DNA from 2 places in the Xenorhabdus sp. PB62.4 genome. Region 2 is predicted to be linked to the other one. Evidence: predicted binding sites of a transcription regulator. Region 2 holds the regulator's gene; the other holds the start of a gene.
What was found. Region 2 encodes LexA, which represses DNA repair genes until DNA is damaged. Its sites were predicted from a motif close to TNCTGTATGTACATACAGNA; they were not measured.

Region 1 (5,850 bases), on a different contig from region 2:
TCGGCAAATTCATCAACCATCACAACAATATAAGGCTCTTTTTTCAGCACAGGATGTGTTACATCCATACTATCGCCTGGTTTCCAGAATGGATCAGGGATTGGACGTCCCATATTTTCCGCTTGTTTGATTTTGTCGTTGTAGCCGGCGAGATTACGTACACCCAAAGCTGACATCAGTTTGTAGCGTCGTTCCATCTCATTCACACACCAACGCAATGCGTTGGCGGCATCTTTCATATCGGTGACAACTTCGGTCAACAAGTGTGGAATGCCTTCATAAACCGATAACTCCAGCATTTTAGGGTCAATCATGATAAAGCGAACATCTTCTGGTTTCGCTTTATACAGGATACTGAGGATCATAGCGTTAACCCCGACCGATTTACCCGATCCGGTTGTCCCTGCAACCAGCAAGTGAGGCATTTTGCCCAGATCAGCCACAACCGGCTGCCCTGCAATATCTTTTCCAAGAACGATAGTCAATGGTGATGGGTTATCACGGAATTTCTCGCAATCCAACACTTCCCGCAGGTAAACTGTTTGCCGTTTCTTATTGGGTAGTTCTAAACCAACATAAGGTTTTCCCGGAATCACTTCAACAATACGAACGGCTACCGCTGAAAGTGAACGAGCAAGGTCACGCGATAAGTTAGAAATACGGGAAGCTTTAACTCCAGGTGCCAGATCCAGTTCAAATCGTGTAATAACAGGGCCGGGAGAAAATCCAACAACGTCCGCTTTGACGCGATAATCATTCAAGCGCGCTTCAATCAAACGAGAGGTTTGTTCAAGAGCAAACATATCAACCGGCTCTTCTTCCGCTGGCGGTTTTGCCAGAAGATCCAGAGAAGGCATCGGCGTCGTCGGTTTCGGCAACGGTTGATCATTGCGTATCAAAAACGGATGGAACAGACTATCTTGCTGCGGTTGCTGCGGTTGCTGCGGTTGCTGCGGTTGCTGCGGTTGCTGCGCAAGAATATGTTCAGTTTTCAACTCATGAGAAGCAAGAGCCGGAGCTATTTTTTTCTCCTGTACCTGATGAGTCGGGGCTTCTGTTGGCATAAATGCAGATTCGGCAGGCTGACTTATTTGATAACGCTCACGTTGCTGCTGCTCAAATGCAAGCCGTAACGCTTCTTCCTGCGCAGCCTGTTCATCTATACCTTCATCTACACTATTTTGCGGATTATTTTCCGTAAATGCCGCTACTCTGGGTTGTTCATATTTAGGTTGTTCATATACTGACGCAGCTTGTTGTTGATCTTTACTTTCCGCTTCAAAATCTGAACCATAGCGTTCACGTTGTTGTTCAAGGAATTGCTGACGCAGCATGTTTTGCTGTTGCTCATCCATTTGCTGCTCGTCAGCTTCCGCAATCAGTTCATTTTGCCTTTCTTTTTCTTCTCGTTGCAGATGCTCTGCCAAACGATGAGAAGGCACTTTAATGCCATACAATTCCCGGCGTGTAGGTATTCTGACCGGATTAGGACGAGGCATTTCAGGGCCAATCCCCTGCTTGACCTGCGGATTTCTCGTTACAACCGCAGAACTTGTTATATCTGCCGCTGTATTTTTCAGATTGATATTTTCATTGTGAGTCTGCGAAAGAGGGCCAGATTCTGATTCTGCATCCAATTGATAATCTGTCGGCAATTCAAATGAATAACGAACAGGTTCCTGTTCATCTGCTGCAAACTCTGGCAAAGTCTCTGCTGACTGCGTAGCCAGTTGTAGAGACGGCTCACTGTTAAGTGAATTATCAGCCATTTCTGAAAACACGGCTTCTTTTGCTGAAATGACGGTAGCAGATTCTGCATCAATAGGTTCAGGTGAGTTATTTTCCTGAAACGTTTCAGAAGGTTCCATAACAGGAGGGATTGAATCAACCGATGATGTTGAATCCGTATTCGCTAATTCAACGATTGTTGGCGCCGTCAGCAATACATCATCTTCATCCACTGTTCCAGTCGTAACGGCTGTCTTAATTATGTCACCTTTATCAACGTGCTCAGCTCTATCTTGTTCACTGGTGGAACGTTCGGAAACGACTTTATTTTCCAATTCATCATCGTAATATTCCGCATTATTACGGCCACGGTTTACCACAAAACTAATTGAATTCAGAATGACTTCACCAATTTTTTCCGCAATCGCGAGCCATGACCAACCCGTAAATAGGGTAAAGCCAACAGCCCAAATGCCAAGCAGCGCCAACGTTGCTCCAAGAACATTGAACCAAGGCAGAATTGCATTGCTAAATAAGTTGCCGATAACGCCACCAGCGGCAAAATCATTTAAATCGTCAATATTGAGCGCAGCCAAACCACATGAAGTCAATATCAGCGCTAAAGCACCAATGACGCGCAGTGCGAGTGTGAAGAAATCTACGTACTCTTGCCTATCGTTCTGACGGAAAGCATTCCAACACCCTAAAAACATTAACGGTGGGACTGCATAGGCAAGAATACCAAATGCCGAGAATAGTATGTCTGATAACCAGGCACCAACGCTGCCACTCCAATTATGAACGGGTTCATGCCACGACGTTTGTGACCAGCTAGGATCGGATGGGTTGAAGCTGACAAGCGCTATCATTAAGTACACAGCACAAATGGCAATAACCAACAGGACAGCTTCTAAGAGCCGGCGGCTACTGCTTATTTTTTTTAACTTAACACGTTTGTCTTCTGTATATTCCTGGTTCAAGAAAGACTCTCCAGGTTTTCATGTTGATTAAACGGAACAACGCTGAGGATAGCTCAGCGTTGAAACTGTATACATAAACAGGAGTGTACCTAAGTTTTTCCTGTTTTGCATCTGTACCTCATTAAATTAGGTAAAAGCTTAACGAGTCTTAATCACCAGACGGTTACTCTGTTTCACTTCTTCCATAACAACATAAGTACGAGTATCGTTAACACCAGGAAGACGCAACAGAGTTTCGCCGAGCAATTTACGATATGCGGACATATCTGGCACACGTGTTTTCAGCAAGTAGTCAAAATCACCAGAAACTAAATGACATTCTTGGATTTCTTCTAGTTTCTGGACAGCAGTATTGAATTGTTCAAATACATCTGCTGCACCACGGTTAAGTGTAATTTCAACGAATACCAGCAATGATGCATCCAGATAATGAGGATTCAGCAAAGCTGTGTAGCCAGAGATAAAGCCCTGACGCTCCAAGCGACGTACACGCTCCAGACAAGGCGTTGGTGATAAACCAACTCGCTTGGATAACTCCACGTTAGAAATACGGCCGTCTTTTTGCAACTCGTTAAGGATATTACGATCTATACGATCAAGATCTTTTCCCGGACGCTTCTTATTATCAATCATCTTATTGCTCTCTCTTTATATTCCTACACCCATAACTTTTCCCTATCTCTTTCAAGCAACTGAGCTGGAAAAGATGTCTTCAAAGGCTAAAGCTCAATCTATAACCAAGGTTTAAGGCCTACTGCAATATCCCGGAATATGATTTTCTATCACCGTCTGACTCATACACGACTACCAAATCACCATTTCCCAGAATATTATCTCCTAAAACACTGTGTCTTTTAGAAAGCAGCTTAACGGCAATTTTTATATTCTATGAGAAAATCACCCACACCAATTTGTCTATTCTATAGAAACAATTGATTAGCGAGGTAGATAATTATCTCTTACGCAGATGTTTTCGCAAATGCACAGCCGATTGTCAAAGTAAATGAGCAAAAATCAGAACAACCTACCAAACAAATTTTCAGTAAATCCTTTTAATAGCTCATTTCAGGCCCTAAACGTATAAATGATGTTCAATTCAGAAGATTGCATAATCTCTTCTTACATTTCGCTTACATCATAGTTACTATCTATCGGTAAGATCGTTAATAACATGAATATTTTATCTGAGAATCGCTTTTTTTAACTTATTATTTCTCCTACAATCCCTAAATCCGCAACATGCGATAATGGAAATGAGGTATTCATGAGCACAGCCAAACACAGTAAACTTATCATTCTTGGCTCAGGTCCTGCTGGTTATACCGCTGCTGTTTACGCAGCCCGCGCTAATTTAAACCCTGTTCTCATTACTGGGGTCGAAAAAGGCGGCCAATTGACCACCACGACTGAGGTTGAAAACTGGCCCGGTGATCCTGAAGGGCTGACTGGCCCAGGCCTGATGGAGCGTATGTTCCAACATGCTGAAAAGTTTCAAACTGAAATCATTTCTGACCATATTCAGAAAGTGGATTTCTCAAACAGGCCATTCCGTTTATATGGAGATGATCAGGAATATACCTGTGATGCTTTGATCATCGCGACAGGTGCTTCTGCCCGTTACCTCGGATTGCCTTCCGAAGAAAATTTCAAAGGTCGGGGCGTATCTGCTTGTGCAACATGTGATGGTTTTTTCTATCGTAAACAGAAAGTTGCTGTAGTTGGTGGTGGTAATACTGCGGTTGAAGAAGCGCTGTATTTAGCGAACATTGCTTCTGAAGTTCATCTGATTCACCGCCGTGACTCTTTCCGTTCAGAGAAAATACTGATTGACCGCCTGATGGAAAAAGTCAAGAACGGCAATATTATCCTGCATACCGATCGAACTCTGGACGAAGTTCTGGGCGACGACATGGGTGTGACAGGTATCCGCATTCGTGATACGAAAAGTGACAATACCGAAGAACTGGATGTAACCGGTGTTTTCATTGCTATCGGCCACAGCCCGAATACAAGCATCTTTGACGGTCAGCTTGATCTTGAGAATGGATACATCAAAGTGCAATCCGGATTGCATGGAAATGCTACCCAAACCTCTATTCCCGGGATTTTTGCCGCCGGAGATGTTATGGATCACGTGTATCGTCAGGCCATTACTTCAGCAGGTACTGGTTGTATGGCGGCATTGGATGCAGAACGTTTCCTTGATGGATTGGCAACCAAATAATCCATTTTTCCTTAGAAGCGCTATTTCGGTAGCGCTTTTTAACAAGCAACATAAAGCTTGTTTTGGTATTCCGTATCACTACCTGCTAATCAGAAGTTTTTCTTATGGACAAAACAAGACAAACTGAACTTGTTCGATGGCTAAGGCAGCAGAGTGCCCCTGCCCGTCGGTGGCTTCGTCTATCCATGCTACTCGGCCTAATCAGCGGATTATTGATTATCTCGCAAGCCTGGCTCCTGGCTTCCATCCTCCAGGCCCTGATTATGGACAATGTTCCCCGCGAAAATCTCATCAATCAGTTTCTGATGCTAGCCGCCACTTTCACATTGCGGGCAATCGTCAATGCTATTCGGGAACGTGTCGGGTTTATTTGTGGCAAAGTTGTGCGCCAACAAATCCGAAATATGGTGTTGGATAAACTGGAGCAGTTAGGGCCTGTATGGGTGAAAGGAAAGCCAGCGGGAAGCTGGGCAACGATTATTCTGGAACAAATCGAAGATATGCAGGATTTTTATTCCCGCTATCTGCCTCAGATGGTTCTTGCTACCATAATCCCCATTTTAATTCTGGTTACCCTATTTCCGATTAATTGGGCCGCAGGATTAATCTTGCTGGTCACTGCCCCCTTAATTCCTCTGTTTATGGCGTTGGTAGGGTTAGGTGCCGCTGATGCCAACCGACGTAATTTTGTTGCCCTTAACCGATTAAGTGGTAATTTCCTCGATCGTTTACGAGGTCTGGAAACGTTGCGCCTGTTCCATCGAGGGGAAGCCGAAGTTAAGCAGATCGCAGAGTCAACAGAGAATTTCCGTCACAGAACGATGGAAGTACTGCGCATGGCATTCCTGTCTTCGGCTGTATTGGAGTTCTTTGCCGCAGTTTCCATTGCCGTTGTTGCCGTCTATTTTGGTTTTTCCT
Region 2 (5,850 bases):
AATCGGCGAATTCGTTCGGCATTATGAACATTAATGCCTTGATACAAACGGTTCCAGGTCCAACTCAAAACACGGTCGGTCAAGCGCACTGTTTCATAGGAGAAATCCGCAGCAACCTCTTCCAACATATTGATGGCATTCTGCTTCGCCTTTTCGGGAGAGATTTTCTTGCTGCGTGCTTCATCAGCAATTGCTTTTTCTATCGCTTTTGAAGCCAATAACTTGTTGAACAGATCTTGTCTGGCAGGCAAACGAGGCCCAACAGCCGCGAGACGTTGACGGGAATAATGTATCCGCGCAACACGAGCGAGTTTATTGGCAATAATATCATCCGCACCGTGTTCATCAGCCATGCGGCGTAAGGAAACAGGCGTAGAAAAACGCACAAAACTATCCCGCCCAAGCCACAGGATCGCAAAAAACTTCTGCACACCATTTAGCAGACGTAACTGCGGCGCTGTGTTCCCTTCATGTCCTTCACGCCCGGGAGAGCGACCAAACATCACGGAAACTGGCACCATCTGGATATTCAAATCAGGATTATTGCGATGCAGATCCAGATAAGAATGAAAGATTTTCACAGATTCATGTTTTGGTGCATAACAACGGAACACACGTGGGCCGTTATCAATAAAGACACAGCTAGGAAGCTGCGTGTCCCCAATTTCCAAAGGATTCAACGGATCCGGCAGATCTTGCGCCAGACATTGTTGACGCAGGGTCAATAAGTCTGTTTTTGAATGGTACGGCAGCACATACAAAATGGGCCGTGTCGTATCAAGACGCAGCTCAGCAATGGGATCCGTAGGGATAAGTTTACTTTTTACTAATAATTTTAGTGGTAAATTCAATAATTTATAATATATTTTACGCCAACCTGACATAACTGCTTTAAGCCTCTTGTTAGCAACGCGTCGCAAGGATACCAGAAACAGATTTTGAGATCTGTGGAAATAAGACAATAATAAGAGCTAAAAGTTATATGACCATACAATCATTAAGCTGATTAAAAAAATTACCATGGCAAATCAATCAACAGGTCTGACCCGCATCATCAAAGCTGCGGGCTATTCAGCGAAAGGAATTAAGGCTGCTTGGCAAAATGAAGCGGCATTCCGGCAGGAGGCAGTGACTGCCATATTTGCGATCATCGTCGCATTTTCTTTAGACATCAGCTTAATTGAGAGGCTCTTGCTTATCGGTTCGGTCATGCTTGTCATCATTATTGAGATTCTTAACAGTGCCATAGAAGCCGTCGTGGATCGTATTGGTAGTGAATATCATGAATTATCGGGCCGGGCGAAAGATATGGGATCAGCGGCTGTATTGCTAACCATAATTCTTGCGCTGTTGACTTGGGGAACAATTCTTTGGTCGCATTTTATACTCTGAGATGATGTATTTTTTCATCAAAATACGTTATTTAGCTGCTTTTACATGCTAACAGGTTCCCAATTCTAATTTACCTGTATATACTCACAGTCTGACTGTATAAACAAACAGGGGGCGAAATGAAAGCATTAACTGCCAGACAGCAGCAAGTCTATGACTTGGTGCGTGACCATATTTCGCAAACGGGTATGCCACCAACACGTGCTGAAATTGCGGCACGTCTGGGTTTTCGTTCACCTAACGCGGCAGAAGAGCATTTAAAGGCTCTGGCACGTAAAGGGGTGATAGAGATTATCTCTGGTGCATCCAGAGGTATCCGTTTGCTTCTCGAAGAGCAAGATGAAGGTGCGGGATTACCGCTAATCGGTCGTGTTGCTGCCGGCGAACCACTGCTGGCTCAGGAACATATTGAAAGTCACTATAAGGTTGATCCTGAATTATTCAAACCAAGTGCTGATTTTTTGTTACGTGTCAGTGGAATGTCTATGAAAGACATCGGTATTATGGACGGGGATTTACTGGCTGTTCATAAGACACAGGATGTTCATAATGGGCAAGTCATTGTGGCGCGTATTGAAGATGAAGTCACAGTAAAACGCTTTAAACAAACAGGGAACAGAATTGAGCTGATTGCTGAAAACCCAGAATTCAAGCCGATTGTTGTAGATTTGAGTGAACAGAGCTTCACTATTGAAGGATTGGCAGTAGGCGTTATTCGTAGCGGAGACTGGTTCTGAGCGTAAAAACGGATAATTGCACTTTGCCATTCTGAGGCGGTCATTTTCCCGGTTCCCGTTAAACGTAGATTAAGCGGTGACATGAGGATAAGTGAGTACATCAACCATGACCGCCTCACCGTTTAATCAGGCTTCAGCATTCTCACCTTATTTCTTTTTATTCTCTGTAACTGAATGATTGTGCTCGCATGTATCTCGTTCCGTGCAGGAATCGATTTCATAGCAAGAAGAGCACAAACCATGCACTTCTATCACACTATTTCGTAAATGAAACCCTGTGCCTTGTGCGAGCTGTTGAATAGTGGATTCAACATCTTTCGCGTCTTTTTCCGTTACGGAGCCACAGTCTTCACAGATAAACATCGCTGAGGTATGGCTGGGTTCCTCAAAATGATGGCAGAGAACATAACTGTTTGTGGATTCTATTTTGTGGATAAAACCTTGTTCCAATAGAAATTCTAAACCACGATAAACCGTTGGCGGTTTGGCTTGTGGTTCGACTTCACGTAGCAAATCTAGTAAATCATAGGCACTTATTGCGCTGGGCTGTTCAGCGATTAGACGAAGAATTTCAAGGCGTTGAGGTGTCAAACGAACCCCTCTTGACAGACAGATTGTCTCAGCCAGTGCCAGCAACTTTTTTTGATTGATAGTTTTCATTACACCTCTCACACCTACACGATGTTAATGACTTTAATACTACCATGTTTTTGGGCTTGAGAGTGGAGCCTACACAATGATTAGCGCTTTTCTGATGCCTGATATACATAAGGCGGCTGGCTATCTTGGCATTATGTGACATACCCTTACCAATGAATATGGAGAACGAAAATCAATCGACGGATAAGGACAATAAAATGGGCTAAAAAAAGGAAAAAATAAAAGTGAAAATACTGGATAATATATAAATGGTTAAATTGGTCAATAAGAGTGATGATATGAAATTAACAATTCATTATTTCAATATAACAACAGTTATAGTCAATGAAAGAAAAGAATATTCTCATATGATTACAGATAGAGATAAATTGCAGTAGTCAATACAATAAATGACTTTTACTCCAATAATTCCATTTAGGACGGAAATAAATTTCAGTATCGTAAAATACAAATTAATGGATTAAAAATGAAAGAATTACTACAGAACCACCCGAATAATAGAAGATTTCCTGTTGATGGTTTTAGGATAGTCAAAGCAATCCTCAAAGAAAGAAAAGGAATGGCGTTTCTTAAACCTATTCAGGCAGTTGGCTTAAGTATACTTTGGATTACAACACTGTTACTGAGTGGGTTATCGATAGGGATAACGGGATTGATTTTCAGTGCTGGTAACATACCTTTCATGGGTTATATACTTTGGGCTGTATTGGTTGGTTTAAGCTTAATCGGTGTATCTCTTTCTATTTATAGCTTCCGACGTCTCAAAAACCTGCCTATTGCTGAGCAAAAACGTTATTATTCGCAAGCAAAATATGCTGTTTTGCCGGAAGAAAAACGTCAGGCATTGCGTCTGCATATAGTGAGTTGTTATTACGATGGATTTTGGACAGAAACCTTAGAGCATTATCCTCTGAAAAGTCGAGTTGCTCACGATAACTATCAATACCGTATTTTGCCTTTGTCTGATGCAGAACCTCACCAATCTCAAGTTTACCAAAACTGGGGCATTCTTGATGAAAAAGATTATTGGAAAACATTGCATGATTTATGGACAGGAATGCACTCAGAACGCTTTGCTGCTGATGCAGTTTTTACCGATGGAGAAATGTTTACGGTACTGGGCAGCTTGATTGAAGAATCACCTGAATATGTCCAACAATGCTCTCGGTCAATTGATGGGCGTCCTCCCGCTTTGCTTTGGGGATTTGATCTTTGGCGGGCAATTGTTTTGAGCCGGAACTGTTTTTCCGCGGGTTATATCAGTGAAGAAACAGCGTGGAAAAATATATTGAAAACTGCGGATTATGTTTATGAAATTTTTGGCAGCTTTGATGCGTTTTACACTAATTACCGGTTAGGTAACGCTTATTGGAGCCGGGATTTTGATACAGTAAAAGGTCGTTTGAAAGAATTCCGATTTTATAAAGAATATTGTGATTGGCCTATAGCGCAATTACCTTGGCCAGATCCGAAAGGCATCTTCATGGAACAATATATGAAAGATGGTTTTGCTGATGTCGTAAATTCTATATTACAAGATCAGATGGAAGATCCGCTCAACGATGAAATAATGGATGAAGATAATAACCATACTGAAATCCGCATCCTGCACTGAATTTTGCACTGAATAGTGACATTGATCGCCTGCTTGGATAGGTTTTACTCTGTATTGCAAAAGGAACCGAAGATGGAAAATCAACTTGATTTACGATTACCCATCCCGGCGATCTTACCATTCACGTTATTCCGTACATTTGGGAAGTGTATTAAAAAAGAGCAAAGATACGTGTGAAATGTTTGAGCATTTGAATGTTGATAAATTTATTGGTTTGTTAGATGGCCCAGAAAACACACAGCAATTTAACCGGGTCATTTTTGATATGTCGAGTAGGGATGAGGGAACTTAAATGACAATATATGAATTAACAGAGGATTCGTTAATAAAAGTTGAAATGACTTCATTTGAGGCTGAAAAGTTGAAGGAACGTGAAGACATTCAGCGCCTCTTAAAATTAAATATTGAAGCTATTAGCCCTGATACATTAGTGATCGCCGAAGAATATAGCCATTTTGTGGACTCTAATCGTCGTCTTGATTTACTCGGTATTGATAAGTCTGCAAATCTTGTCGTTATAGAACTAAAGCGGGATGATGATGGTGGTCATATGGAACTCCAAGCGATTCGTTATGCTGCTATGGTTGCGAATCTAACTTGGGAGCAAGCAGTTAGTGCTTACAGGGATTTTTTAAATCGAATGGGGCAAAATATTGATGCTGAAAGTTCGATATTAGATTTTCTGGGATGGGACTCACCACAACAAGGTGATTTTGCTAAAGAGACACGTATTGTCTTAGCTGCTTGTAACTTTTCTAAAGAAATTACCACATCAGTTTTATGGTTGAATGATATGGGGCTGGACATTACTTGTGTTCGTCTTCAACCTTTTAGAATTGGTGAAAAACTCTTATTGAATGTTGAGCAAATTATTCCCCTTCCTGAAGCGATGGATTACCAGATAGAAGTACGTCATAAAAAGCGAGAAGAGAGAGTGGCCCGCAATAGCGAAAAAGATCACTCATCGTTGACTCTGTATGTCAATGGAGAACGTTATCAGCAAAAATTCCGTAAGTCAGATATTGGTTTTTATACGGTTAGAGCACTGGAAGAGCATAAACTTATCAGTGAATCTGTTTTTTACTTCCTCCGATATAATAAAACGTGTTCTTTTCAGTTATTGAAGAAATTCGAAGAAATCAAAAGTACTGAAGATAAATACAAAAAATATCGTACTCAGTCAGAACCTGAGTTTGTTTACCAAGATGAAGGATATTACATCGCTCGAAATTGGAGCCTTTCTAATACGAACAGGTTTATCAATGAAATTCAAGAAGAATTCTCAGTACTACGCTTTGAGTGGGATTAATTCGGTTGTAGTGGTTAAATCTGGCTGAGTTTGAAGCTATCCTTCTCGCTCTGTATAATTGCCCGCCTTGGATATCTGGGGGAAGTTTGAGCTCCCCCCTAATGGCTGAATAAGCCAAAATAAACCAGAATATAAAG

Region 1: the regulator LexA is predicted to act here: its motif matches at 2,772-2,791, upstream of Xenpb_RS02060 (DNA translocase FtsK 4TM domain-containing protein).

The regions. Positions count from the first base shown of each region.
Region 1 is NZ_NKHR01000002.1:45,220-51,069, forward strand. It holds gene Xenpb_RS02060 (DNA translocase FtsK 4TM domain-containing protein) at 1-2,708, opposite strand, end outside; gene lrp (leucine-responsive transcriptional regulator Lrp) at 2,847-3,341, opposite strand; gene trxB (thioredoxin-disulfide reductase) at 3,973-4,932, shown strand; gene cydD (cysteine/glutathione ABC transporter permease/ATP-binding protein CydD) at 5,037-5,850, shown strand, end outside.
Region 2 is NZ_NKHR01000032.1:6,476-12,325, reverse strand. It holds gene plsB (glycerol-3-phosphate 1-O-acyltransferase PlsB) at 1-884, opposite strand, end outside; gene Xenpb_RS17365 (diacylglycerol kinase) at 1,021-1,392, shown strand; gene lexA (transcriptional repressor LexA) at 1,512-2,129, shown strand; gene zur (zinc uptake transcriptional repressor Zur) at 2,277-2,789, opposite strand; gene Xenpb_RS17350 (DUF1266 domain-containing protein) at 3,256-4,404, shown strand; gene Xenpb_RS17345 (hypothetical protein) at 4,697-5,713, shown strand.